Linked DNA regions of Methanothermobacter marburgensis str. Marburg. The protein of the gene in region 2 interacts with the protein of the main gene of each other region in a pairwise test. Links are inferred from orthologs where the notes say so. Each region holds a gene or a part of one and is shown on either strand. Other genes may lie near its edges.

Region 1 (12,508 bases), 1.3 Mb from region 2 along the record:
AGCCGAGGCAATGAAAAAACACAACCTCAGCGACGATGAACTGGACGAACTCATAAGAAGGGTCAGAAGGGCCTATGAGAGGGCAAAGGTTGAGGCCGGTGAGGCGGTTGGGACAGTTGCAGCCCAGTCAGTCGGTGAACCAGGTACCCAGATGACAATGCGTACCTTCCACTACGCAGGGGTGGCGGAACTCAACGTTACCCTGGGTCTCCCAAGGCTCATCGAAATCGTGGATGCCAGGAAGAAGATATCCACACCAACCATGAGCATCTACTTTGAGGGTGACCTCAGATATGATGAGGAATTTGTGCGCAAAAAGGCCAACAAGATAGGTAAAAGCACCCTCAACGATGTCCTCAAAAACTTCAGCATCCAGTACGCAGATATGGCAGTGGTTGCAGAACTGGACGAGGAGAAAATCCTTGAAAAACACCTTGAATATGATGATATAATAGCAAAGGTGGAAAAAACTTTTAAGAAAGTAGAAATAGATAACAGCATACTGAGATTTGAACCCCAGAAACCCACCATAAGGGAGCTCAGGTTACTGGCTGATAAGGTGAGGAAACTCCAGATAAGCGGGGTTAAAAATATAGGAAAGGTGGTTATCCGTAAAGAGGATGATGAATGGGTAATCCATACAGAGGGTTCAAACCTTGGAGCTGTTCTTAAAGAAGAGGGTGTGGATAAGGTCCGGACGACGACAAACGACATACACGAAATAGAAACCGTTCTGGGCATAGAAGCAGCGAGAAACGCAATAATACACGAAGCAAAGAGAACCATGGAGGAGCAGGGTCTCACAGTGGACATACGTCACATAATGCTTGTTGCAGATATGATGACTGCTGATGGTTCTGTTAAATCCATTGGAAGACATGGTATAAGCGGTGAAAAGGCAAGCGTTCTTGCAAGGGCTTCTTTTGAGGAAACAGGTAAGCACCTTCTGAGAGCAAGTATCAGGGGAGAGGTGGATCACCTCACTGGTATCATAGAGAACATTATTATAGGACAGCCTATACCCCTGGGTACAGGTTCCGTTAGTGTTGTGATGAAAGAAAGAAAATAGGAGGCAGTAGATGGACATAGATAGAGGAATACGAGTCGCTGTAGATACTGGTAATGTTATCCTTGGATCAAAGAGGACAATTCAGGGCCTCAAACTGGGTAAGGGTAAGCTGGTGGTAATGGCCAGTAACATTCCAGAGGACCTCAGAGAGGACATAGAATACTATGCAGAGCTATCAGATATTCCGGTTTACACCCATGAGGGCACCAGCGTTGAACTGGGATCTGTCTGCGGTAAACCCTTCACAGTGGGGGCGCTCTTAATCCAGGATCCGGGTGATTCAACAATACTGGAAATGGTGGGGTAGGTTGCTGTGACCATCAAATTTACCACAAACGAGATAAGATACATTGCACTCTTTGAGAGCATGACCGGTGCAATGGTGAAGGACTGCATTGTGGATGACGAAAACGGCAAGGTAACATTCCTTGTGAAAAAGGGTGATATGGGCCTTGCCATCGGTAAAAAGGGAAGTACAGTGGCCAAGGTTCAGAAGGCGCTCGACAAGGGTGTTGAGGTAATCGAACACTCCAGTGACCCCGTGGAGTTCATAAAGAACCTCATGGCGCCCGCCAAGATAAGGAGCATCAGGATACTCCAGAAGGAAAACGGTGAAAAGATAGCCACAGTGGAAACCGATCCAAAGAATAAGAGAATCGCCATTGGACGCGGCGGACAGAACATTGAGAGGGCCAGGTTACTGGCCAGAAGACAGCACAACATAAGCAATATTATAATAAAATAAATCTTATAGGAGGAATCTTATTTGCCAGGATTATTCGCAGCAAAAAAACTCAAAAGCAAGAGGCAGAAATTCAGATGGAAGGACACCCACTACAAGAGGAGATCACTCCGCCTTGATGTTAAGGCCGACCCACTTGAAGGCGCACCCCAGGCAAGGGGTATAGTGATTGAGAAGGTGGGTATAGAGGCAAAACAGCCAAACTCAGCAATAAGAAAATGTGTGAGGGTCCAGTTAATCAAAAACGGTAAACAGATCACAGCCTTCGCACCTGGAGACGGCGCTATTGGTTTTATTGATGAACACGATGAGGTCGTTGTTGAGGGTATTGGTGGACCATCAGGAAGGTCCATGGGTGATATTCCCGGTGTCAGGTGGAAGGTTACAAAGGTCAACAATGTTTCCCTGCAGGAAATGGTTAAAGGGAAAATAGAAAAACCTGTGAGGTAATCCTTATGAGTTTAGTTTTTGATAAATGGGAACTTGAGGAAGTCAAGGTTGAGGATATGGGCCTTGCAAAGTACATATGCCTTGACAGTATCCTGGTTCCCCATACAATGGGAAGACACGTTAAGAGGCAGTTTGCAAAATCAAAGGTTTCAATAGTTGAGAGACTGATAAACAAGGTTATGAGGACCGAGAGGAACTCAGGTAAAAAGAACAAGGCCTACAAGATAGTGAAGGAGGCCTTTGAAATCATAAACCGGAGGACCAAGGAGAACCCGGTCCAGATCCTTGTAAAGGCCGTTGAAAACACCTCCCCACGGGAGGAGACCACAAGGATCAAGTACGGTGGTATAGGTTACCAGGTTGCGGTTGACATATCCCCACAGAGAAGGGTGGACCTGTCCCTCGGATTCATAACCAAGGGTGCAATGCAGGCGGCATTCAAGAACAAGAAATCCATAGAGGAGTGCCTGGCAAACGAGATAATGCTGGCTGCAGAGTACGACACCAGAAGCTTCGCAATCCAGAAGAAGGAAGAGAAAGAAAGGATAGCCAGATCCGCACATTAAACTTACAGGTGGTTTTAGTGAGCAGACGTGCAAAAATGATTAGCAAGATTAAGGAGCTCATGTACCAGCCGGAATACATCCGTAACATCGGTATAGTGGCGCACATAGACCATGGTAAAACAACCCTCTCAGACAACCTCCTGGCTGGTGCAGGGATGATCTCCGCCGAACTGGCAGGGGATCAGCGTTTCCTTGACTTCGACGAACAGGAACAGGCAAGGGGGATAACCATTGACGCTGCAAACGTTTCAATGGTCCACTCCTATGACGGAGAAGAATACCTCATCAACCTCATAGACACCCCGGGTCACGTGGACTTCGGGGGTGACGTTACAAGGGCCATGAGGGCTGTGGACGGTGCCGTTGTTGTCGTATGCGCAGTTGAGGGTATAATGCCCCAGACAGAAACCGTGCTCAGACAGGCCCTCAAGGAAAACGTTAGACCCGTCCTCTTCATCAACAAGGTTGACAGGCTCATAAATGAACTCAAACTGGACGCCAGTGAGCTCCAGGAGAGGTTCATAAAGATCATTGCCAACGCAAACAAACTCATCAAGAACATGGCCCCTGAGGAATTCAGGGAAAAATGGCAGGTCCGTGTGGAGGATGGAAGCGTTGCCTTCGGTTCAGCATACCACAACTGGGCCATAAACGTCCCTATAATGCAGGAGACAGGTATAAACTTCAACGACATCTACCAGTACTGTACGGATGACAACCAGAAGGAACTCGCCCAGAAGGTACCCCTCCACCAGGTGCTCCTGGGAATGGTGGTTGAGCACCTCCCAAGCCCTGCCAAGTCCCAGGCATACAGGGTGCCCATCATATGGTCAGGGGACCTTGAAAGCGAGGAAGGACAGGCCATGCTCAAAACAGACCCTGACGGTCCCCTTGCGGTTATGGTTACAGATGTCAGTATAGACAAACATGCAGGGGAAGTTGCAACCGGACGTGTCTACGGTGGTACAATAGAGAAGGGAAGCGAGGTCTTCCTTGTTGGTTCACACAGCAAGGCACGTGTCCAGCAGGTCGGTGTCTACATGGGACCCGAGAGGGTCAACACCGACAAGGTTCCTGCAGGTAACATAGTCGCAATAACCGGTGCCAAAAATGCTGTTGCAGGTGAAACCATCTGTGACACAGGAAGGAAGATAAAGGCCTTCGAGGGCCTCGAGCACATATCAGAACCTGTGGTTACAGTTGCGGTTGAGGCCAAGAATACAAAGGACCTTCCAAAACTCATAGAGGTCCTCAGACAGGTTGGTAAGGAGGACCCAACGGTAAGGGTTGAGATCAACGAGGAGACCGGTGAGCACCTCATATCAGGTATGGGTGAACTTCACCTTGAGATCATAGCCTACAGGATAAACGAGAAGGGTGTTGAGATAGAGACCTCAGAGCCCATAGTGGTGTACAGGGAAACGGTTTCAGGAACCGCAGGCCCGGTTGAGGGTAAATCGCCCAACAAGCACAACAGATTCTACATAGAAATTGAACCCGTCGAAGAATCAGTGATGCAGGCGATACAGGAAGGTAAGATAAAAGAGGGCCGCGTCAAGGGTAAAGAAGCCTCTAAAGACTTCATAGAGGCAGGTATGGACAAAGAAGAGGCCAGAAGGGTCTGGGACGTCTATGAGAAGAACCTCTTCATCAACATGACCCGTGGTATCCAGTACCTCGACGAGATAAAGGAACTCCTCCTTGATGGTTTCGAAAGTGCAATGGACAACGGCCCCATCGCCAAGGAAAAGGTTATGGGTGTTAAGATAAAGCTCATGGACGCCAAGATCCACGAGGACGCAGTCCACAGGGGTCCGGCCCAGGTTTTACCCGCCATAAGGAAGGGTATATTCGGTGCCATGATGTCTGCCGAGCCCACAGTGCTTGAACCCATACAGAAGGTGTTCATCAACGTGCCCCAGGACTACATGGGAAGCGCAACCCGTGAAATACAGAACAGGCGCGGGCAGATCGTCAACATGACCCAGGAGGGTGACATGGTAACCGTTGAATCCGTGGTGCCTGTGGCAGAGATGTTCGGATTCGCAGGTGATATCAGGTCAGCCACCGAGGGAAGATGTCTCTGGTCAACAGAGAACGCTGGATTCGAGAAGCTGCCAAATGAACTGCAGCACGCGATAATAAGGGAAGTGAGGACCAGGAAGGGTCTAAGTCCTGAGCCATACAGGGCAGACCACTACCTGGGTTAACCCCATTAAACTTATATAATTAAAAGGAATATAGGAAATTACCTTAGACAAACAACACGTGTAGGTGTTGAATCTAGATCAGGCTAAATCATCACATATGGAGGTATAATATGGCTAAAGAAAAAGAACACATGAACCTGGCGTTTATTGGACACGTAGACCACGGAAAATCCACACTAGTGGGACACCTGCTCCTCCAGGCAGGGGCAATCGCCGAGCAGCAGCTGGCTGACGGTGAGGACAAGTTCAGGTTCGTCATGGACAGGCTCTCCGAAGAAAGGGAAAGGGGAGTTACAATCGACCTTGCACACGCAAAATTCGAAACAGACAAGTATGAGTTCACCATCGTGGACTGCCCTGGACACCGTGACTTCGTTAAGAACATGATTACAGGTGCATCCCAGGCAGACGCCGCAGTCCTTGTGGTGGCAGTTGACGACGGTGTAATGCCCCAGACCAAGGAGCACGTCTTCCTATCAAGGACACTGGGTATAAACCAGCTCATAGTGGCCATCAACAAGATGGACCTCGTTAACTACGACGAAGAAAAATTCAACGCCCTCAAGGATGAGGTTGCAGCCCTCATCAAAACAGTTGGTTACAAGCCAAGCGACGTTGAATTCATACCACTCTCAGCCTTCGAGGGTGACAACATAACAACCAAGAGCGACAACACAGCATGGTACAAGGGTAAAACACTCGTTGAAGCACTAGACGAACTTGAAGCACCTGAAAAACCTGTGGACCTTCCACTGAGGATACCCATACAGGACGTCTACTCCATCACAGGTGTGGGTACAGTTCCTGTTGGACGTGTGGAGACAGGTACACTCAAGAAGGGTGAAAACGTCATATTTGAACCAGCAGGTGTCAGTGGAGAGGTCAAGTCCATCGAGATGCACCACGAGATGATCGACCAGGCAGAGCCCGGTGACAACATAGGTTTCAACGTAAGGGGTGTCGGTAAAAACGACATCAGAAGGGGAGACGTTGCAGGACACCTGGACAACCCACCAAAGGTTGCCAAGGAGTTCACAGCACAGATCGTCGTTCTTCAGCACCCTGGTGTCATAACAGTCGGTTACACACCTGTATTCCACTGCCACACAGCACAGGTTGCCTGCACATTCCTTGAACTTGTGCAGAAAATGAACCCTGCAACAGGTCAGGTTGAAGAGGAAAACCCTGACTTCCTCAAAACAGGTAACGCTGCTGTCGTGAAGGTCAAACCAACCAAGCCACTGGTCATTGAAAAGATAAAGGACATCCCACACATGGGAAGGTTCGCCATAAGGGACATGGGACAGACAGTGGCTGCTGGAATGTGTATAGACCTTGTACCAGCAAAATAAACCCCATCCCTTCCCTTTTTTAAAGGAGGATTCAGATGCACAAAGCAAGGATTAAACTCACAGGGACAGACCCTGAAAAACTGGCATACGTCTGTGACCAGCTGAAGAAGATCGCTGAGAGGACAGGCGTGGACATGTCAGGCCCAATACCCCTCCCAACCAAGAGGCTTGTTGTCCCAACAAGGAAATCACCTGATGGTGAGGGAACCGCAACCTGGGAGAAATGGGAGATGAGGATCCACAAGAGACTTGTGGGTATAGAGGCCGATGAAAGGGCAATGCGTCAGGTCATGAAGGTCAATGTACCTGACAACGTCAGCATAGAAATAGAACTCAAGAGTTAACTGGGGTGCAAACCCCTATAACCAAATTCATGGACCAAAAACTATATAAATAAGAGTTTATCAATCTCTTTTATCTGATGCTGCCGGGATAGCCTAGCCAGGTAAGGCGCGGGACTTGAGATCCCGTGGAGATTCTCTCCGCCTGGGTTCAAATCCCAGTCCCGGCGCTTAAAAACCTTTTTCTAAAACTAATAACTTATTCTGCCGGGATAGCCTAGCCAGGTAAGGCGCAAGACTGGAAATCTTGTGGAGCCATGCTCCGCCTGGGTTCAAATCCCAGTCCCGGCGCTTAAAAACCTTTTTCTAAAACTAATAACTTATTCTGCCGGGATAGCCTAGCCAGGTAAGGCGCAAGACTGGAAATCTTGTGGAGCCATGCTCCGCCTGGGTTCAAATCCCAGTCCCGGCGTAGAATAAGAATTTAAAATATAGGAGGAAGAGACCGCCATTAGAGTGGCGGTCTGGACCCTTAAAAAAAGTAATCAGGTGTTTTCATCGGGTTTATTTTTATTCAGATCCTCAGAAGGCCTTAAAATGAGGGGCTCCTCATCAATTGCCCCTGAGTCATGCACCACACACTCCCCTATTCTTTCTCTTATTGCAGCGGGATCCTCAACATCTACCATGTCAACAAGTTCCACCTGCCTTCGGAACCTCTCTATGGCCTCATCAGGCATGTTCTCTATGTAGGGGATGGCACCGGTGGCCCCGATTATCCTCCCGGTTTCTCCATCAACCCCATTGCTGTGGAGGGCCTTCATGGTCTGACCAGTGATGTGACCCATGACCTCCGCACCGCATACAAGAAGGAATCTGAGGTTGGGGTTTGCAATTACATTACCAACGACCTTCTCTATTCCAAGGTTCTCTGTGTGCAGTGGACCTGAAATCGCTGCGCCTGCCCTTACAGGCTCATCTTCCATGTGGGACCCGAGGGTGACAACCGCAACCGGACTTTCGGCATCACCAACCACATAGTCCCCAACTATGTGGGGCCAGTCCTCGGGTACCGGTTTCTTGTCAACCTTCTTGTCAACCATTACAAACACCTCTTTAACCATCAGTTAATTTTTAACTTCTGGTTAAAGTTTAACTTGTAGTTAAAAATATATAAATCTTCCGGTAAAAGTCTTTTAAACCCGCAGAACAGATATCCTACAGATACAGAAAAGGTGAATCAAGATGGCCCCGACTTCCAGGAGAGAACGTGAAAGGCAGAAAAGACAGATGCAGATAATAAGGGCTGCTGAGAAGGCATTCTTCGAGAGGGGCTACGACAATGTGACCATGGATGAAATAGCAGAAAGGGCGGAGGTAAACAAGGCACTCCTCTACTATTACTTCAAAAATAAGGAGGCCCTTTTCTTCGCCGTTAACCTCTACGGTGTAAGAATACTCCACAAGATGTACTCAGAATGTTCAGAACTTGAAACAGACGGTTACGGCAAGGTTAAGGCCATGGTGGACGCCCTTTACAGATTCTCAAAGGAACACCCTGACTACTTCAGGATATACTGCTACAGTGGCACAGAAAGATTTGAGATGAGCGAAACTGAGGATGCAAGGGAGATAGTGGATCTCCGTACAGGGATGTGGAGACTCATGGTTGAGGCAATCATAGAGGGTATGAAGGACGGCAGCATTCGCAGTGACCTCGACCCAGTTGAGCTATCCATATACATACATACACTGGCCATAAATTCCCTCAACCTCGACCTCACATCAAGGATGGTTCTTGAGGCTCGAAAAATCGGTAGGGACAGATTCTGGAGGGACCTTGAGATATTCCTTGAATCGGCCCTGAAAAATCAGAAGCCAGAAAGCGGAGACTCATGAATAGCAGCCACAACATAAATAACTATATAAGGTTTTAGATACAATCTGTATTTAAAGTAACGATATGCGTGAGGAAAAGAATGAATATGGATGATGAAGCTAACTTCGTGATAATAGACAACAGCCAGGAAGATAAAAAGAATCTTGGACTCCTTGTGGATGGTCCAAACATGCTCAGAAAGGAATTCTGCTCAGACCTTGACTTTGTTAAGAACCTTCTGGTTGACAGGGGAAACCTCAGGGTGGGTAAGGTCCTCCTCAATCAGTACGCCTCAGATAAACTCATCGAGGCAGTTGTAAACCAGGGCTTTTCTCCCATGATAGTCGCAGGGGACGTGGATGTCCAGCTTGCAGTGGAGGCCTTTGAACTCATACATAACCCCCACATTGATGTGGTTGCACTGATGACCCGTAATGCAGATTTCCTCCCCCTAATAAACATAGCAAAGGAGAACGGGAAGGAAACCCTTGTTATAGGTGCAGAGCCCGGGTTCAGCATAGCACTCCAGAACTCGGCAGATGACTCCATAAAACTCATAGGTGAAGGTGTCTGATGGTGTACCGGAGAATACTGATACCCACAGATGGCTCAGATGACGCCAGGAAGGCAACAGAACACGCATTCAGAATTGCAGAGATGAGCGGTGCAGATATCCTCGGGATAAGTGTAGTTGACACATCCTACAGGAAGGTCTGGGATGAGGATATCAGCAGGCGCATTGAAAGGATACTCAGAAAACAGTCAGAGAAGGCAATATCCATCCTCAAGGACGAATTTTCATCAATGCAGGAAAATGGTAGGATGAAGGAGTGCAAACTAGATACCCAGATACTTGAGGGCAACCCTGCAGAGGTTATCCTCGAGACAATGGAGGATGAGGATGTGGACCTGGTCGTCATGGGCAGTTCAGGTAAACACGGCCTCGACCGCATAATATCAGGAAGCATAACGCGTAAGGTTCTTAAATCTGCAGAAACCCCCATACTGGTGGTTGGGTAAATAAGTGAAGGTGATTCAATGATAGGAAAAAAGACATTAAGTGATGAGAAACTGGCGCTTATAACCTTCAGCGGACCCTTAAGCAAAACCGGTGAAATCATTGAAGATGTGATGGAATTCATCTCATCAGAGGACCTTGAAATAGCAGGTGACCCGGTGGTGATATTCTACACAAGCCCCCTCAAGGATGATGGCCGGTATGATGCCGGAATACCCATAAAGGGCGAATCAGAGGGTGCCGGTGACATTAAAATTGTTACGATCCCCGAACACACCGTCATATTTAAAGAATACACTGAAAACCGGAATGAAGCCTATGAGGAGCTCATAGCTTACACAGAGGAGAACGGAATTGACATAATAGGGGCGCCACGGGAGATATACCATGAAAAGGTAAGGGAAATACAGTTCCCTGTTATACTATAGGTAAATTCCCTGTTTTATTGATTCAATTCCTGTTCTTCTTAAGTTCATGATTTAACCCCATTTCCCATGACAAAAATTTAATTCCTGTTTTTTTCGATGATCTCCCTGAAGGAGTCAATGACATACTGAACCTGCCCATCTGTCATCCCATAGACACTGCACTTGAACCACTTGGTCTGACCCCTTCTTATACCCACAATCCTCCTCTTCTTAAGTTCCTCGTAGAGGAAGAACCCCTTCCTGGGATGTGAAGATGCGATATCGTGGAATACGGGGGTTTCAAACCTCACAAGGTCGTGTTCCTTGGGCCTCTTACCAATCTGCCTTATACCCCCCATTTCCTCGAGTTCAGAGACAAGTTTCCGGGTTTTTTTAATCTCATCGTCCCACCTGGAAACCCTCTCCACAACGTGTGGAAGGGAAGCCATGAGGGTGGCAAGTGGTGCTCCACGTGATGTGCAGCCCAGCATCTCAATCTCCTTCTTCTCATGCCTCCCTGACCTTCTGAGAAGGGTGTCCTCCCATTCAGACCTCATCCCAAGAACACCTATCGGTCCAGAGGCCGCCATGCTCTTGTGCCCGCTTCCAACAACAAAGTCCGCTCCGATTTCTCTGAGTTTAACAGGGAGGCGCCCCATGGAATAGGCGCAGTTCAGGAGAAGTGGGACACCCATCTTTCTGCATATCCTGGCTACCTCCTCTGCATCGGTGAGGTTACCGTAATTACCATCCACATGTGTTAGAACTGCAAGTTTAACATCAACCCTGTCAGCGACATCCTCAAGGACCTCCCTGTAGGCCTCAGGTTTTATCTCATAGTCAGGGTATCCTGTTGATGGGACCTCAACAATCTCAAGGTTGTTTCTCTCTGCAGCGAGGTGTGTTGTGTAGTGTGCGTTTCCATCTGCAACGATGGTGTCACCAGCCTCGCAGAGGGCGTGCATCACCGCAAATTTACCCTCCCTTGCCCCGTGAACAGTCCTGACAGCATCGGCGTCTATGAAATCTGCAAGGTCATCAAGGAAACTGTTCACAGCCGGCCTTGTAACCTGGTCCAGTCTTCCAGCGCAGTAATCACAGACACTGTAGCCATCCCCAAATTCATAGAGGGCCTTCCTGGCGGCTGCAGGTAAAACACCGCCCCTCTGGAGGGGGTTGAGGTTGAGGTTGTCCCTCTCAAGTGCCCTTGTAATACCATAATCAGCGCATTCCATAATCAATCACCCAGTAAATCAATGATCCTCCGATAAACATGATCACGGCTCTCAGGAGCCACAACAAATACTCTTATGTCACCCCTCTTTCTTATACTTTGAACAAGTTTTCTGTGGACCGCTGCAACCACAGGAACTTCTGAATCCAGCGCCTCCTCCACAGCCCTCCTGAACCCCTCACTCTTAAGTTCCATTGGGGCTATCTCATCTATCAGGACACAGTCGTCCTCTTTCAGCGCCCTCATTATCGCTGGAACAGCGATTTCATCAATAACCTCAACGTTCACACCGTACCTTCCAACCCGCGGCCCCCTGCTATCCACCGAGGCAAGAAGACCCCTTCTACCTGATTTTATATCCACAACCTCAAAGCCAACCCTTGATGAACCCTCCCTCACCTCCGGGGTGAATATGCCCCCAGTAGAAAGACCCGAAAGTTCCAGGTAATCCTTTATTCTCTCAATAAGGGTGCTCTTCCCGCTTCCAGGCCTTCCTGTTATTAAAATCTTCACATGGCTCACCTCAACTATCCTCAGATAAGATTTTCAATACCCTCCCTCAGAGCCCATCGCCTCGCCTCTTCAAGTTCCTCACGGGATGGATAACGGTTCAGTTCAGGGTACCATGATGCCCTGTAGAGGGGCCTGTACTGGCCCATGATGTTCATTACGGTATCCTTCCCAAGGTTATCTGCGACCCATGATATGATGGGTTTTGTGCAGCACTCAATGTGCCCTGGAATCACCAGGTGCCTTATTATCATATCTTCTCCCCTTATTCTGAGGTGATTCTCTGATACGACCTCAAAGTAGTTCCCTACGCCGGCAAGTTTCAATGCACAGTCACTGTTGCCAAATTTGAAGTCGGTGAGGTAGAGGTCCACGATACCGCTCAGGAGCCTCATGGATTCCTGTGAGAGGTACATGTTGCTGTTCCATACCACCGGTACGCTGATGGATATTCGCCGGAGGACACATAGAATGTAGGGTAGTGCAGGGGTTGGGTCTCCCCCAACGAAGTTGACGTTGGCTGAACCCCTCCGCCTCCGCTCCTCTATGAGGGCCGCGAGTCGGTCCTCAGGGATGCTGACACCCACAGATGGGTTCTGTGATATGTCCCAGTTCTGGCAGAAGACACAGTTCATTGTGCAGCCCGAGAAGAAGATCGTGTGACTGGGCACCAGCGGCGCCTCTTCGCCGTAGTGCAGGAACTCCGATGCAACCCTGGGTGATGTGACACCGCATCTTCCAGGGTTCAGGTTACGATCAACACCGCATCTCCAGTGGCACAGTGAACATT
Region 2 (16,474 bases):
CTGAATGAGTCCCTGAGCATGGACTCGAACTCCTCCCGGGCCTCATCCATACTCTTATCATTGGTGTAGGCCACCATCTCACCCCTCTTAGGCGTGAGGGGTGTCATGAAAAGATCCGGGTAAAGATCACCCAGGGCCCTCTTCAACCACACATAAAAGAAATCCGAAAGATACGAATACGGCACATTATCATAATACGGAGGATCAGTGAAAACCGCATCAAAATAGTCATCGTCAAAAGGAAGAGAAACTGCAGAACCTTGAAAAACATGGGGAACAAGACCAGAGATTTTTAAAAAAGACTTAAAAATTTTTTCTAACGCATTTAAAGTATATGAAAACTGTTTTTTCCAACCTTGAACTCCTTTTATGACATTAGTTTCAGCATAATCCCAAACCATTGGCAAAGCTTGCCTGCCAAATGTGTGTTCTTGTTTCTCAGCTATGTTGTTCCATATAGAGAGAGAACCATTTCTATCAGCTATCCTGTCCAATCCCAATCCCAGATAGCTTACTACAGCCTTTGAGTAGTCCTCTTCGTATCCTTCTTTTAGCATTTCTTGGTGTGCTTGCCGGATTTTCTCAGTGAATGTGATGAGGGCAAGTTTCTGCCGGGCATTGAAAAGATCACCCCATGTCTTCATATCATATCTCTGTATCCTGAAACCCAGAGTCCCCACAGGAGGTAACTCCTCATCCGGGACTGGGTCTATTCCCCACTGGTCCATGAGTTCATCTCTTTTCTTTTCCAGGTATTCCTGGGCTTCCATGCAGGCTTCCAGATCCCTTTCTGTTGCGAGGCGGTAGGTTTTACCCCTCCTCTGGGGGTGTGTGAGTGCCACGGCGATGAGCCTCTCACCCGCCTTACCCTCCTGGAACAGACGCCTGGTATCAGCGCCAGGTATGGTTGAACCGCAGACAGGACAGGTCACAATGGCCCTTGAAATGGTCCCCCTGGAGGGGTCAAAGTCAGGGTCCTCCACAATCTCAAATTCCACACCCGCACCTGTAACCACAGGTTTGAGGGCTATTTTCCTGTTCTTTTTCCTGGCGAGCCAGTACTGTCTCATGAGTGGTACCTCTGCCCCGCAGTCAGGGTTCTGGCAGGGAAGTGTCCTGGCCCAGATGTAAGCCGCCGGGATTGAACCATCATCATCCTCCGGGTAGAAACGTGAAAGCTCCTCCCTGGCCTCCCTGAGGACCCATTCACCCCACCTCTTAACATCCCTCAGAAGCCTGGATTCACTGTCAGACCAGGAATCACTGGCCCCGTACCTCTGGGGGTACTCAAGTGTGCACTTCTGGATGAGGACAGCCACCGGGTTGAGATCCATACTGTAGGTTTCACACCCCAGACGGAGGGCCTCAAGGGGTATGCTGCCACCACCACCAAAGGGGTCCAGCACACGGGGCGGCCGACCATTATACTCCCTTATATCCCTCCGGGCCCTCTCAATCATCCCCTGATTCAAACTGTTCTCCCACTCACTCAACTCCTCAATGAACCTCTTAACCCGGACCTCCTCCAGTTCATCACCCGCAGTTGGGATCAGACTGGCGTAGATGGTGGCCCGGCTGCTTGCAAGGGGCCGGCGGGCCCACCAGATATGAAGCGTGGAAATATGACCATGCCTTATATTCTTCTCACGGGCAGAATTCTCACTCACCCTCGCAACAGGAAAAGTCCTCTCAATAAACCTCTCATCCATAAAACAATCCTCCACATGGTTCCGCAGAACTGGATGATCGCATTAACAACAGTTCATCCTGGTTTATTCTGGGCATGATACATATTGGAGGGCATAGCTATTAAATTAGCTGTCATCAGAAAATGACTGCAAGTCCTCCAGTGAGGAAGTAGAGTCCTGCAAGCAAAATAAAACCGTTACATGCCACCATAACTGCCCTGTAAATCCTTCCACCTGTATCAAAGGATCCTCTGGATGATAGAAAGGATACCAGGCTGTACCAGGCCAGGTCGGATGACCAGTGACCCACAAGGAAACCTGCAAGTCCAGCAGCACCTGCAAGTTCAAGTCCACTGTACATGAGGGCGGCCCCAACAGCACCCCACCATATAAAGAAGTAGGGGTTGGAAAAACTTATCACAGCTCCCCTGAGGACAGATCCCCCTGCTGGAATATCCCCGGATGATTCGTCCCCGGACCTCAGACCCCTGATGCCGGTCCAGATGAGGACGGAGCCACCTGCAATCCCAATGAATGAGGATGCGGACTCTGATGAGAGGAGGTAGCCCATACCCATGAATATCAGGACAACCAGGATGGCCTCACCCAGGATGTGGCCTGTGACAAGGAGGGGCCCTGCCCTGAAACCCCCCTGAATGGAGTCCGAGACCGTGACAGTGAGAAGGGGGCCAGGGGCCATTGCCCCTGAGAGGCCTATTATGAAGGATGTTACGGTAAATAGGATGACACTGAGCATTCTTTCAGCCTAATTGTACCTGTTAAGTATCTTCATGATCTCAGTGAGGTGACGATCAATCTCCTCTATCTCATCCTTCCTGAGGGCCCGGGTCCTCCCGAGTATCCTTATCCTCTCAAACACATGGTCCATCCTTACGAGGAGTTCATGCATTGATGTCCTGGTGGGGTACATGATATCACAGCTCCGGTAACTAACTGTGTTCACCATCCTATATAGCATCTTTTCCTGGGGGCAGTGAAGGACCAAACCCCGCGGATCAGAGTTTTGCAGTATCTTTTCTCACCCCTGCAGGTCAACCTCCAGGCCCTTGCCTGACTCAGCAGCCCTCTCATAGACCATCCAGGCTGTTGTAACGTCCTGCAGGGAGAGTCCGGTTGAATCAAATACTGTTATATCCTTACCTGATCTTCTACCCTCAATTTTACCTGTTATTACATCCCCTATTGTCCCCTGGAGGTCCTCTTCTGTGATAAGGCCCTCACTGAGGGGTACGTTTATCTCTCCGCTGTGGGATGCCTGTTCCCAGCTGTCATAGAAGACCCTCCCCTTTTTGAGTATGAGGGGGTCCAGTTCCTGCTTTCCAGGGGCATCTGCCCCCATGGCACATATGTGGGTCCCGGGTGTTATCCAGTCAGCCTTCACCAGGGGCTTCCTTGAGGGGGTGGCAGTTACAACTATGTCCCTCCCCTCCACAGCCTCCCTGATATCCAGGGCAGGTTTGACCCTGAACCCATAGACCTCAGAGGCCTTCCTTGCGAATTTTTCTCGCTGGGAAGGTGTCCTGCAGTAAACGCAGGCCTCCTCAAGGTCTGCGACCCTGCTGATGGCCATCAGCTGTGTCCAGGCCTGTCTCCCGGCACCCACCATCCCCAGTGTTGAGGCCTCCCGATCTGCAAGGTACTTCACGGAGACCCCGCCGGCTGCCCCGGTCCTCATATCGGTTATATATGTTCCATCCATGAGTGCAAGGGGGAACCCGGTCCTTGGGTCGACAAGCTCTATGACAGCCATGACCGTTGGGAGGGAATGTTCACGGGGATTTGAGGGGTGGACATTCACGCACTTAACACCCGCCATTTCAAGTTCCTCAAGGTAGGAGGGCATCACCCTGAGGTCCCCATCGTGTTTCCTGAAGAATAGGTACATCTTGGGGGGCATCTGGACACGGCCAAGGGCATCCTGGACAAAGGCGTTCTCAACAGCCTTCAGACAGTCATCCATGGTCAGAAGACCCTCAACATCACTTTTTTTGAGTATAATGGTTTTCTCCATCACTTCACCCTTTCCATCCATTCCATATCCTAGATCTTGGTCATCTTCACATTTATTAATGTTGAAAATGAAATTAAACCCAGATAATAGGGTGACCGGGCACCTGCAGATACCTCAGGATAACCATCATGGAAAGCCAGGGGCCCTCAAATGCAGCTCTTCAGGATAATAGGTTTACTCAATGATAGGATACGGGTGTTTGGAAATGGAAATCATGGATAAGGTTGAAATGATTAAGGATCATGGCATGACCGCATCAGAGAACCTTGAAAGGTTCATCAGGACAATAAGGGCAAAAAATGATGACGTAAACGCATTTATAGAGGTCAGGGAGGAGGAGGCCTTCCAGAGGGCTGAGGAGATAGACTCAAGGATAGCCTCGGGGGAGAGGACAGGTAAACTCGCAGGTCTGGTTATAGGTGTTAAGAGCAACATCAACGTGGAGGGATTCACGGTATCCGCAGCATCCAGGACCCTTGAGAACTACACTGGAAGCTACGATGCAACCGTCATAAGGCGCATAAAGGAAGAGGATGGGATAATAATCGGCATGACCAATATGGACGAATTCGCAGCTGGAAGTTCAACAGAGACCTCATTCTTCGGCCCCACAGACAACCCCTCTGCACCTGGAAGGATACCCGGTGGTTCCAGTGGGGGAAGCGCCGCTGCCGTTGCAGCCGGGATGTGCGACATTGCACTGGGATCAGATACAGGGGGATCCATAAGGAACCCGGCCTCTCACTGTGGTGTCATGGGGTTCAAGCCGACCTATGGGCTGGTTTCAAGGCAGGGGCTCCTTGACCTTGCCATGAGCTTCGACCAGATAGGGCCCCTTGCAGCTGACGTATCCGGCCTTCAGCTGACCCTTGAGGTGATATCAGGCCAGGACCCCACCGACCCAACAACCATTGCAGAGGACCAGGAACTCGGCGTGGATCGGGAACTCAAGGATATTCGCTTCGGTGTCGTGAAGGAGTTCCTTGAGGTCACCGATGACTCAATAGATGCTGCCATCCAGAGGAAACTTGACCTGATAGGGGATGAGGGGGCTGAGATAGTGGAACTTGATTTTGGCTACATCGACCTCTGCCTCCCAACCTATTACCTCATAAACTATGTTGAGTTCTTCTCAGCCACAAGGAAGTACGATGGCAGGAAGTATGGCCACAGGATAGAGGACGTATGCGGCCCTGAGGTGCTCAGGAGGATACACATGGGCTCCTACATCAGCCAGAAGGAACTATCTGGTAAATACTACAGGAGGGCCCTCCAGGCAAGGTCACTCATAAGGAGGGAGATAGAGGGTCTCCTGAAGGACGTGGACATCATACTGGGCCCCACAGTCCCGAAACTCCCCCACAGGCTTGGAGAGGAACTTGAACCAATGGAGATGTATGCATACGATGTACTCACGGTCATAGCCAACCTTGCAGGTATCCCCGCTGCAAGCATGCCTGCAGGCGACGTTGATGGGGTCCCTGTGGGCCTGCAGCTCCAGGCAAAGCCAGGGGACGATGGAATGATACTCTCTGCAATGAGGGGTATAGCCTCCCTTTAGAGTGAGTTTACATGAGGATTGGACTCGCATACCTGAGGGGCTCTGTACCGGCCTTTGAGGATTTCGGATTTCTACCCACCGACCTGGTTAAGGAGAATGGCCTCGTAAATGGTGAGAGGGCCCACAGGGTCCTGGATGGCATCATAATACCCGGTGGGAGCATAGTTGAGTCAGGGAGTCTATCAGAGGACCTTGGATCAGAGATAAGGAAAATGGCTGCCGAGGGAAAATTTGTCCTCGGCATCTGCTCAGGGTTCCAGGCACTGGCAGAGAGGACGGATATAGGGAGAAAATCGCCCTGCCCCATATACAGGGAGGGTCTGGGGCTCCTGAATGTATCATTCCACCCCATGATAAGCAACGACCGTGTGGAGGCCCTTGTCACCGGGGAGTCATTCCTCACCTCAGGTTTAACCGGTGAGAGGGTAACCGGTTTTCACTGCCACACCTACGGTGAGATAAGGGGGGACGCTCCTGAGATAATGCGCTCCATAATAAGGAGGGCCGATTACAGGGACAGGAGGCTTGAGGTAACCTCGGGTGTCTGCAGTGACGATGGAAACGTCGCAGGCACCATGGTCCACGGGGCACTGGATGAGAACCCCGCCCTTGTGGAGAACATACTGGAGTTTCTGGGCGCCGGTGAGGATGCAAGGGAGAGGATAATGGAGAAGAACAGGGAACTCAGAAAAACCCTGAGGTCAGAGATAGGCGTGGGAACAGGTATAAACGTTGAGGAAAGAGGAAGCGAGACCAGGAATACCCCGCCGGCAATCATGATAGCATCCACGGGCTCGGATGCAGGGAAGACCTTCATAGTCACCGGCCTTGCAGGGGCCCTCAGGAAGAGAGGTCTCAGGGTGGGGGTCATGAAGGTGGGCCCTGATGTCAGGGACATAGTACCGGCCCTCTACCTCATAAAGGAGCCCATGGAGGAACACTCCTCCATAAGGATAGGGCACCTAGGCTGGATGGACCTTGAGGATGCCCTGGAATCGGTGAGGGGAAGGTATGATATAATACTGATCGAGGGTGTTATGAGCATATTAACAGGGCTCCTCAATGAAACCGTGCCCTACTCCGGGGCCGAAATCGCACTTGCAGCGGGGATACCCGTTATAATGGTGGCCGGCTGCAGCAGGGGCGGGGTGGAGTCTGCGGCCGTTGACCTGGAAGCCCATATAAGTGTCCTTGAGAGGCTCGGGGTTGAGGTCCCCCATGCCATCCTCAACAGGGTCTATGACATGGATATATTTGAGAGGGCCTCAGGGGGGAGGTACCTTTCTCTGCCCCGGGTTAGGATGAGCATGAGGGGCGGCACCCCCGAGGTTGAGATAAAACTTGAGGACTTCTGCATGAGGGCCATGGAGGCTGTTGAGGAGAACCTTGACGTGGATCTTCTAATATCTGAAGCAGCAGAACCAGAATTCAGGGGATACACTGACCTTGAGGAGATAATGAGAAGATTCAGGAAAAATTAGATTAATTTTTATTTGATACAAAAAATAGTGGTGGGGGTTAAATTTCAAGGTCCTCCTCAGGGATCTCCTCCCCCTCTGTTATTGTTATACCCTCCTCTCCGCCTATTTCATAGGTGAGGAACTGGAGGGGTGTTTTGGTGCTTCTCATCTTAACTATGTCCATTATACGCTCCCTTCGACCTGTGTAGGGGTTCTCCCTCCTGCCGAGCTTTATGGCACCATAGACCGAGAAGAGGGCAAGTTCATTGAATTCCTTGGAGGTTGCGCTGTCAAGTATTATGACAGAGGTTATACCCCTCTGCTTGAGCTCATATACCAGGAGGTCAAACTGGTTCCTGAACTCATATGCTGTTAACTTGGCTGTGTAGCCCCCCAGACTGTCTATCACAACCACCTCAGCCTCAGGGGGGATGTCGTGTATTATCTTGGTGAAGTTGCCCTTCATTGGGTCCATGTCCATGCTGAGCTCGGCCTCTGTTATCCTGGCCCTTATACCGGTCAGTTCAATGAAATTGAGGAGTCCCCTCTCCTCAAGTTCCTGGGTGTTCCAGCCAAAGGAGTTTGCCTGGATGTGGAGGTCGTTGGCGTCCTCCTCGGCTGTGATATAGACCGTGTTGTATCCCTCCATGCAGCTGCTTATTGCAAAACGCAATCCAAAGATTGTCTTCCCGCATCCTGGTTCCCCGGTTATGAGGACGGATCTGCCCATGGGGAAGCCGCCTATTGTGTCATCAAGTCCACTGATTCCTATCTTCAGCCTATCCATAAGAAACACCTCTAAGATCTGAATTCCATGTATGAGTCAATGAGGTCTGCTCCGCTCATGAATATGAGGTCGTGTTCCTCCGCATATTTCATGGCATCATCCGTTGAAAGCGCATTACCGGTCCTGTCATCCATCATCTCACAGCAGACCGCAACTCCCTCAAGTCCAGCCATCTCCATGAGTGCTATGCTCATCTCGGTGTGGCCCCTCCTCCTGGTCACATGGCCATCAGCGGCCCTCAGGAGGGTGACATGGCCCGGTGACCTGAAAAGATCCCCGAACTCATGGTGTTTTTTGTTTTTACAGAGCTCTGCAAGCTCCCTTATGGTCAGGGCCCTGTCATTGTCAGTTATTCCTGTAAATGTCCTCCGGTGGTTCACTGTTATGGAAAAAGCCGACTTTTCATCGTAGGGTATATCGTGGGGTGAGAGCCTGCTGAGTACCGGGTAGCGGCCTGAGGCCTCATTCATTATATCGGTCATGTAGGGTATCCCGAGACTTTCTGAGTTCTCCCAGGATACAGGTACACAGATGAGGCCACCTGCATCGTTCCTCATGACCCTGATATGGTCAGGGGTTGTTTTTTCAGCAGCAACAATCATATCTGTTTCCCGTTCACGGTTGTCCGCGTCGAATACAAGAACCATTTCTCCCTTTCTGAGTGCTTTAAGGGCTTCCTGAATCATATGATCACGACTCTGTTGTATCACTCAATTAATCTGATGATTCATCATCCATTATCTTTAGGCTAACAGTATCTCCATCTCTTAATTTAAGGGTTTTTCTGAGGTTTACAGGGGCAACAAATTCAAGGCACACATCCCTGTGATGGGTTTTAACAGGGAACAGAAGGGCGCCATCAACCTCATTGTTCAGCACGGCCCTCACATAGAGCACATCCCCGAAACCGCCACCACCATGTATTTTATCAGCCTTAAGGCGCAGTTCTCTGACGATTTCAGGGTTACCGGTTTCTATGTTAAGGGTGCCTGGGAATGGCTCGAAACCCAGTTTCTCCCTGAACTGTTCAAGGTAGACGTCCCTTGTCATGAAGTATGCGCCCTCACCGAAACCTGAACTGACCCTTCCGGTTATTATCATCCTCTCACTCCAGCATGCCCCTTACAGTTGAGAAGAGGGGGCCCCTCAGGTCTATCTCACGGTTTCTGCTCGTTATGTACCTCATGGCCACATCATCCAGGATGAGGTTCAGGTCAGAGAGGGACCTTGCTATCGTGCTCCTCACCTCAACCTCATCGGCGCCACTTACAGCCATCTCCTCCACCCTGTAGGCGGCCTCGGCTGCAAGGGCATCCATGTAGGTTATCCCTGTGTTGAGGCCATCCCGCCGGGCGCTGGCTATGAGTTCGTTGTCCAGTTCCGTCCCGGGCGGAACACCCAGTATGTTGCCATCGTGGATGTAGATGGTGTTCCAGACCGCAGGTCCGAGGAGCCGTGTGTTCTCCTCATCCTCAACTGCCTCCACCCTGATCCTCCTGCCAAGGAATTCCCCACTGTAAACCTCAAAGCTGCAGGGTGACTCTGCATCCGCATGGGCCCTCCAGGTTTCAATTATCCTCTCCATGAGCATCCTGCCATCTGAGGTTACAGGGTGGAGGTTTATCCTGAGCATGCCGGCGATGTCCCTGTCGGTGAGCCTCCAGGGTCCATGGATCTGGGGGTAGACCATCTCCCGGACGTCATCCACCTGGTTGAGTATCATGGCCACACGCTCAACACCCACCCCAAGGTTCATGACCTCCTCGTCTATACCGTACATTGAGAGTGCTATGGGGGAGTATAACCCGAAGGTTGCAATCTCAACCCAGTCCCTGAGGCCCGGGTGGTAGGCGTAGACCTCTGTCTGGGTCCCGGGAATGTAGTACTTGGATTTCTTCTCATCAGGCAGAAACTTGAACCTTGAGAAGCCGAAGTGCTCAAGCAGGCCCTCGGCCACTGCCTTCCCAACGTCGAGGGGAACCTCATCATCCACAACGACGCATGAGGCTGAGTGATAGGTCATGAGGTGACTTGAATCCTCCCTCTGTTCCCTCCTGAAGCAGCGGTCAATTGAGAATAGTTTCAGGGGGAGGGGGTACCTGTCATGTATGTTCTGCAGGGATATGAACCACCCGGAGGTCATATGGGACCTCAGGGTTGTCCTACCTGCAACTGGTTTGAGGTCCCTTATCTCAGGGAACACCCTCTCGATGATCCTCAGGGCGTCATGGCTTTCAACCTCAAGGGCCCCGGATACCTCAAGGACGAGGTCGTCCCCTGAGATGTCACCCTTCTTGTAGGACCTGAAGACCTCCTTGAGGCCCTGGATCCTGTCCTCTGTCACCTCAACTCCCATTTCCTCTATCATCCGGATCTTATCAAGGCCAAGGCCTATGTCTGGCCTTGGAAGCCCCCCCAGGTAGAAGCACCTGTCGAGGACCGCCGGGGCCTCGGGGCCGAACTGCCTGTATATGTGTTCCTCGTCTATGAATACCGGGTTCACCATCTCACTGAAACCCAGCCGGAGGTAGGCCTCCCTTATCATCCAGATGGTGTCATAGAGGACGTGGGATTTTCCCACACCAAACCTCAGGCGTGGATACTGCAGGTCATGGTGGGGCTTTTTAAGGAGCTTCCCGCTCTCAAGCCATGCCCTCTCAAAGTCCCTCCTTGATAGTTTAACAATATCCTTCTTCTTCAAATGGAACCCCCGTGATCTTTATGGTATATGTAATCGGGATCATCAGTGTGATGAGCCGGGTTATCACCCCTCAGGAGATGCTTCTGTTAAATTGGCCAGTGAAGGCACCTTCAGTTTTCCCATCGTCACCTTCAAGGGGGAAGGGTGATCTTTCACTTCCCATATTCATCACCTTAACATATTGACTGCCAAACCTTATAATAATGAATGTTGAAAATAATCTCCATGGAAAGCGAGCTTTACGAATGTGATGTTCTCATAATAGGCTCAGGTGGAGCCGGCTGCAGGGCAGCAATTGAGGTTTCTGAACACAAACTGACACCAATAATAGTTTCAAAGGGTTTATCATTCAAATCAGGATGCACAGGAATGGCTGAGGGCGGATACAACGCCGCATTCGCATGTGTTGATCCAGAGGACAGTCCCGATGTTCACTTTGAGGATACAATGAGGGGTGGGGGATTCATCAACGACCCCAGACTTGTCCGTATACTTGTGGACGAGGCCCCTGACAGGCTGAGGGACCTTGAAGAATATGGCGCACTCTTTGACCGCCAGGAGTCAGGCCTCCTGGATCAGAGGCCCTTCGGAGGCCAGACCTACAGGAGGACATGCTACCATGGGGACAGGACAGGCCATGAGATGATCACGGCCCTCAAGGAGGAGGTTATAAGGAGGGACATAGAGACCATCGATGAGGTGATGATAACCTCACTCCTTGTTGAGGATGGCAGCGTCCTTGGCGCCATGGGCGTATCCATCATGAATTCAGAGCCCGTGGCCTTCAGGGCCTCATCCACCATACTGGCATCAGGAGGGGCAGGCCACATATACCCTGTGACCTCCAACACCATGCAGAAGGGTGGTGATGGCTTTGCAATCGCCTGGAAGGCGGGGGCTGACCTCATAGACATGGAACAGGTCCAGTTCCACCCCACAGGCATGGTCTACCCTGAGTCACGGAGGGGGGTCCTTGTGACGGAGGCCGTGAGGGGTGAGGGCGGCATACTCCTCAACAGTGAGGGTGAACGGTTCATGGGCCGCTATGACCCCCGCGGGGAACTTGCAACAAGGGACGTGGTTGCAAGGGCCATCTACACCGAGATAATGGAGGGTCGGGGAACCGAGAACGGCGGCGTCTACCTCGATGTGAGCCACCTCCCTGATGAGGTTATAGAGGAGAAACTTGAGACCATGCTACTCCAGTTCCTGGATGTGGGCGTGGATATAAGGTCCGAGCCAATGGAGGTTGCACCCACAGCACACCACTTCATGGGGGGTGTAAGGATAGATGAGTGGGGCAGGACCAATCTCAAGAACCTCTTCGCAGCAGGTGAGGTTTCAGGAGGCGTACATGGTGCCAACAGGCTCGGAGGAAATGCCCTGGCCGATACCCAGGTATTCGGAAGGAGGGCGGGCATATCGGCTGCAAAAAACGCCATGAGTTCATCCAGGAGACATGTCAGGTCACTCATTGAGGAGGAGGAACAGAGGATAAAGGACATGGTCCGCGATGGATCCATAAGGCCGGCTGAGATAAGGGATGAACTCCACGAGGCGATGTGGAGTGATGTTGCAATTGTGAGGAGCCGGAGGTCACTTGAATCTGCCATGTCCAGGATTTCCACGCTGATGGATAAACTGGGAGACCTTGATGTCCCTGAAACAGGAGGATTTAACAGCAACCTCCTGGAGGCCCTTGAACTTGAGAACATGCTCATAACAGCCTCACTGGTGACCCGCTCAGCCCTTATAAGGGAGGAGAGCAGGGGATCCCACTACCGGGAGGATTTCCCGGAAACACGCCCGGAATGGAAAAGGAGCATATTACTAAACAGGAAGATGGAGCCTCAGTTCATAGGGAGATGAGCAGGTAAGTTAAACCTGCTCACAAGTAATTATATCCATTATCTCAGGGCTGCGGTAGTTTCTGAAGACATGGTCAGCCCCTGCCCGTCTGAGCTCTGCCTCCCCGTACCTTCCGGCTGCTATTCCAATCTTAAGGGCACCCACATGGGCCCCGGCCATCATATCGTAGGGTGTGTCACCAAAGAGGACGATTCTTCCTGAGGCCCCCATCTCAAGTCCCCTTTTAACCGCGATTTCTGTGAGCTCCTCCCTTATGCTGCTGTCACTCCCAAAGCCCCCGAATGAGAAGTAACCTGCAATTCCAGCCCTCTCAAGCTTCATGAAGGCTATATCCTCCAGGTTACCTGTGACAACTCCCATGCAGGCACTGCTGGATCTTAGAGCCTCAAGGAACCCCATAACACCATCTATGAGCCTTATATCATCGTACCGGATGTTTTTTCCCACATAAACTACGAGTTCATGGAGGAAGTCGTCCATCCCATCATCTATATCCCCTGATTCCAGGCCCAGGAGGCTGAGGACCTCCCTGGCTATTGCTGGGTCTGTTTTTCCATGGTAGTCTATGAGGTCAACGGTGGCCTCAACACCGTAGACCTCCCTGAAAGCATAGCTGAATGCCTCTTCATGGACCTCTGAGCGGTGTATGAGGGTTTTGTCGATGTCGAATAGTGCGATCATCTTCCCAACCTACTGTTTTGAGGTAAGCTCCTCTGCAGCACCCTCTGCAAGTTCCATGACGTATTCCTCGTCCAGCACCTTCAATTCACCCTCCAGTAGCAGAATCCTCCCGTCACATATCACCGTATCAACATCCGCGCCACTGGCAGAGTAGACGAGGTGTGAGGCCGGCTTCCTCCAGGGTGTGAGGTGGGGTCTGCGGGTGTTTAAGACCACAATATCCGCCAACCCGCCCTCCTCTATGAGGCCAGAATTGACTCCCAGGGCCTTGGCACCATTCACTGTCGCCATCCGGAATACATCCATTGCCGGGAGTGCCGTCGGGTCATGGAGGCTGACCTTCTGGAGCAGCGAGGCGGTCTTCATCTCCTCAAACATATCCAGGTTATTGTTTGAGGCGGCCCCGTCTGTCCCGATGGAGACGTTGACGCCCCGCCCCATGAGTTCAGGTACAGGTGAGATGCCTGATGCCAGTTTCATATTGCTTGAGGGGTTGTGTGAGACCTTCACCCCTCTCTCTGAGAGGATCTCCATTTCATTTTCTTTCAGCCAGACGCAGTGGGCTGCCACGGTCCCCGGCCCAAGGACACCTGTCGAATCCAGGTACTCAACAGGGGACATTCCGTGGGCCTCTGAGACCTCCCTGACCTCATTTTCTGTTTCAGATACGTGGATATGGATACCAACACCGTGTTCAGCTGCCAGTCGAGCGGTTTCTCGGAGGAGTTCCTCTGAGCAGGTGTAGGGGCTGTGGGGCCCAAGGGCAACCTTTATGCGTCCATCTGCCATTCCGTGGCATTCACGGATTATCCTGAGGCTCTCCCTGATTTCAGCCCGCATTTTATCATCATCCCCAAGGTCTATCATCCCGTGACTTAGAACGCATCTCAGTCCAGCCTCATCCACTGCACGGGCCACGTCATCCATGTAGAAGTACATGTCATTGAAGGCTGTTGTACCTGACCTTATCATCTCCACACATCCAAGGAGTGCCCCTGCATGGCAGTACTCCCCGTTGAGGTGGGCCTCGGCTGGCCATATGTGGTCATTCAGCCACCTGTCAAGGGGGAGGTCATCTGCCATACCCCTGAACAGTGTCATTGAGAGGTGGGTGTGTGTATTCACAAGACCCGGGATTAGGAGTTTTCCGTGGCCATCAATGACGGTGTCAGCGTCACCGGGACTCAGGGCGTCTGAAACCTCCTCTATGGTGTTACCCTCAATCAGAACCGATCCCCTGCGGGGGCCTGCTGCGTCGAGGACCTGGGCGCCATGTATCAGTATGCTCTCATTCTCCATAGGATCACCTTATAACTTATAAGTTTTAACTTATAATCTGGGATGAATCTAAAGCTATTATATAGGTTCCTTAAAAAGAGATATAAGTGATGTGATTCTGCAGATGAGATACTGATGTGTACGGCATTCACAGTAAATATTTGAGTCATCGAGGGATTGAATGAAGATAAGAATAGCGGTTCCCTCAAAGGGAAGGATAAGCGAACCTGCAATAAGGCTACTTGAAAATGCAGGTGTGGGGCTGAAGGATACAATTAACAGGAAGCTATTTTCAAAGACGCAGCACCCCCAGATCGATGTCATGTTCAGCAGGGCAGCCGATATACCCGAATTCGTTGCAGATGGGGCGGCTGACCTTGGTATCACAGGGTACGACCTCATAGTGGAGAGGGGGAGTGAGGTTGAAATCCTTGAGGACCTCAACTATGGGAGGGCCAGCCTGGTCCTGGCAGCACCTGAGGACTCCCCCATCGATAAACCAGAGGACATACCCGACGGTGCGGTCATAGCAACAGAGTTTCCCAGAATAACAGAGGACTACGTCAGGAAAAGGAACATAGGGGCCGAGATAGTTGAACTCACAGGTTCCACAGAGATAGCACCCTTCATAGGGGTGGCGGACCTCATAACTGACCTCAGCAGCACCGGCACCACACTCCGGATGAACCACCTCAAGGTCATTGACACACTCCTTGAGAGTTCAGTGAAACTCATAGCAAACCCTGAAAGTTACAGACGCAAGGGGCAGCTGATAGAGGAGCTCAGAACAGGTATACGGGGAGTTATAGATGCAGAGGGCCGTAGGCTCGTAATGCTGAACATAGACCGGGAAAACCTGGATCGTGTGAGGGCACTCATGCCAGGGATGACAGGACCCACGGTCTCTGAGGTTCTATCGGATAACGGTGTTGTGGCTGTCCACGCGGTTGTGGATGAGAAGGAGGTCTTCAACCTGGTGAACAGGCTCAAGTCCGTGGGGGCAAGGGACATACTGGTTGTGCCAATTGAGAGGATAATCCCCTGAGGTGTTATCAATGAAGTTCCTCCGGTTTTCAGATGGCGGAAGGGTTCTCTGCGGCTTTACAGATGGAGAGAAGGTATTTCAGGTTGAAAGTGATCACTACCTCCTTGAAGACCCTGAGGTTATCTCGGAACATAATATGGGGGACGTGAAGATCCTCCCACCGGTTTCACCCTCAAAGGTCATATGTGTGGGTCTCAACTACAGGGACCACGCAGCTGAACTTGGAATGGACATACCTGATGAACCCGTCATATTCCTCAAGCCACCAACAGCGGTCATAGGCCATGGAGATGCAATAGTCTACCCTGCAATGTCCTCGGAGGTTGACCATGAGGTTGAACTTGCAGCGGTTATATCAGAAAGGGTGAGGTGCGTTGATTCAGAGGAGGCGGATGAATTCATAGCAGGCTACACGGTCCTCAATGATGTAACTGCAAGGGACCTCCAGAGGCGTGACGGCCAGTGGACCCGTGCAAAAAGCTTTGACACCTTCTGCCCCATAGGGCCATTCATAGAAACTGATATCAGACCCAGCAACCTCGACATATCCCTTGAACTCAATGGAGTACTCAGGCAGTCATCCAGCACATCAAACATGATATTCACCGTCCAGGAACTGGTTGAGTTCATATCAGAGATCATGACACTGGAGCCCGGAGATATCATTGCAACCGGCACACCACCCGGCGTCGGAGAGATGAAACCAGGAGACACCGTAAGGGCCACCGTTGAGGGTGTGGGAACACTTGAAAACAGGGTTGAATCTTCAGATATCCAATGAAAGCCAGCATCTGATAAAATAAGCGTTATAATCCCCAAGCCATTATATTAATTTTTTCAATAAAGGGCCAGGTACTGAATAAACAAAAAAACAAAATGTCCCCTTTAACCTCATGTCTCAAGGTATATTGCGGGTTTAAGGGGAACAGCATTTTTGGCCTTGTTTTCAGGGTCGTAGTCCGCATCACGGTGGATCACCACATCGGCCCCCACCTCTGATTTTATGTAGTCACTGGCATCAACCAGTACACTGTACTCGTCCACCTCAACAACCTCAGATTTACCTGCATCCCGGAGGATCCTCCTCACGAATTCTGAGACCTCCTTCATGTTGCTGTGGACTTTGGAGGCTGAAACCCGCCCCATTATGGCACCCATATCCGGCTTTCCAACCTCAGATGCTATTCTCAGGACATCCCACTTCCAGGGTGGCGATATGTAGAGGTGCACCCTCTCAGGTCGGGCGTCCAGTATCTTCATGATCTCCTGAATATCCCTGACGGTGTTCTGGACCATCTCCTCTGCAACCTGGACCTCCCTGCTTATGGCTTCCTCCCTGAACCCGGGCCATGGGGCCTCTGATACGAAACCC

What was found.
Region 1: the proteins of sepS (region 2) and pscS interact in binary tests that used the Methanocaldococcus jannaschii proteins (3 or more experiments, as listed by UniProt). The link is inferred for Methanothermobacter marburgensis str. Marburg from one-to-one orthologs.

Annotation. Positions count from the first base shown.
Region 1 is NC_014408.1:1,325,318-1,337,825, forward strand. What follows is about bases 9,142-12,106. They hold pscS (O-phospho-L-seryl-tRNA:Cys-tRNA synthase), read right to left. Parts: upstream 11,210-12,106; coding sequence 10,073-11,209; downstream 9,142-10,072. Other genes in these bases: MTBMA_RS07095 (universal stress protein), read left to right, coding at 9,142-9,569; MTBMA_RS07100 (transcriptional regulator), read left to right, coding at 9,588-9,995; MTBMA_RS07110 (NTPase), read right to left, coding at 11,212-11,721; MTBMA_RS07115 (radical SAM protein), read right to left, coding at 11,742-12,106. In the rest of the region: rpoA2 (DNA-directed RNA polymerase subunit A''), read left to right, coding at 1-1,069; MTBMA_RS07030 (50S ribosomal protein L30e), read left to right, coding at 1,080-1,376; MTBMA_RS07035 (NusA-like transcription termination signal-binding factor), read left to right, coding at 1,383-1,814; MTBMA_RS07040 (30S ribosomal protein S12), read left to right, coding at 1,836-2,261; rpsG (30S ribosomal protein S7), read left to right, coding at 2,267-2,827; MTBMA_RS07050 (elongation factor EF-2), read left to right, coding at 2,845-5,037; tuf (translation elongation factor EF-1 subunit alpha), read left to right, coding at 5,148-6,389; rpsJ (30S ribosomal protein S10), read left to right, coding at 6,425-6,733; mtrA (tetrahydromethanopterin S-methyltransferase subunit A), read right to left, coding at 7,216-7,773; MTBMA_RS07085 (TetR/AcrR family transcriptional regulator), read left to right, coding at 7,916-8,569; MTBMA_RS07090 (TIGR00288 family NYN domain-containing protein), read left to right, coding at 8,650-9,123; more of MTBMA_RS07095, read left to right, coding at 9,123-9,141; more of MTBMA_RS07115, read right to left, coding at 12,107-12,508. UniProt on the Methanocaldococcus jannaschii protein: Converts O-phospho-L-seryl-tRNA(Cys) (Sep-tRNA(Cys)) to L-cysteinyl-tRNA(Cys) (Cys-tRNA(Cys)).
Region 2 is NC_014408.1:74,210-90,683, forward strand. Bases 7,932-10,905 are described here. They hold sepS (O-phosphoserine--tRNA ligase), read right to left. Parts: upstream 10,230-10,905; coding sequence 8,634-10,229; downstream 7,932-8,633. Other genes in these bases: ribB (3,4-dihydroxy-2-butanone-4-phosphate synthase), read right to left, coding at 7,932-8,214; MTBMA_RS00420 (DUF120 domain-containing protein), read right to left, coding at 8,243-8,629; tfrA (fumarate reductase (CoM/CoB) subunit TfrA), read left to right, coding at 10,455-10,905. Also shown: MTBMA_RS00385 (DUF1156 domain-containing protein), read right to left, coding at 1-1,709; MTBMA_RS00390 (LysE family transporter), read right to left, coding at 1,825-2,445; MTBMA_RS09045 (hypothetical protein), read right to left, coding at 2,455-2,655; ala (alanine dehydrogenase), read right to left, coding at 2,728-3,720; Asp-tRNA(Asn)/Glu-tRNA(Gln) amidotransferase subunit GatA, read left to right, coding at 3,926-5,281; MTBMA_RS00405 (AAA family ATPase), read left to right, coding at 5,293-6,762; MTBMA_RS00410 (ATPase domain-containing protein), read right to left, coding at 6,800-7,528; more of ribB, read right to left, coding at 7,540-7,931; more of tfrA, read left to right, coding at 10,906-12,098; MTBMA_RS00435 (HAD family hydrolase), read right to left, coding at 12,108-12,779; MTBMA_RS00440 (amidohydrolase family protein), read right to left, coding at 12,789-14,078; hisG (ATP phosphoribosyltransferase), read left to right, coding at 14,239-15,102; MTBMA_RS00450 (fumarylacetoacetate hydrolase family protein), read left to right, coding at 15,113-15,883; leuS (leucine--tRNA ligase), read right to left, coding at 15,994-16,474. UniProt on the Methanocaldococcus jannaschii protein: Catalyzes the attachment of O-phosphoserine (Sep) to tRNA(Cys).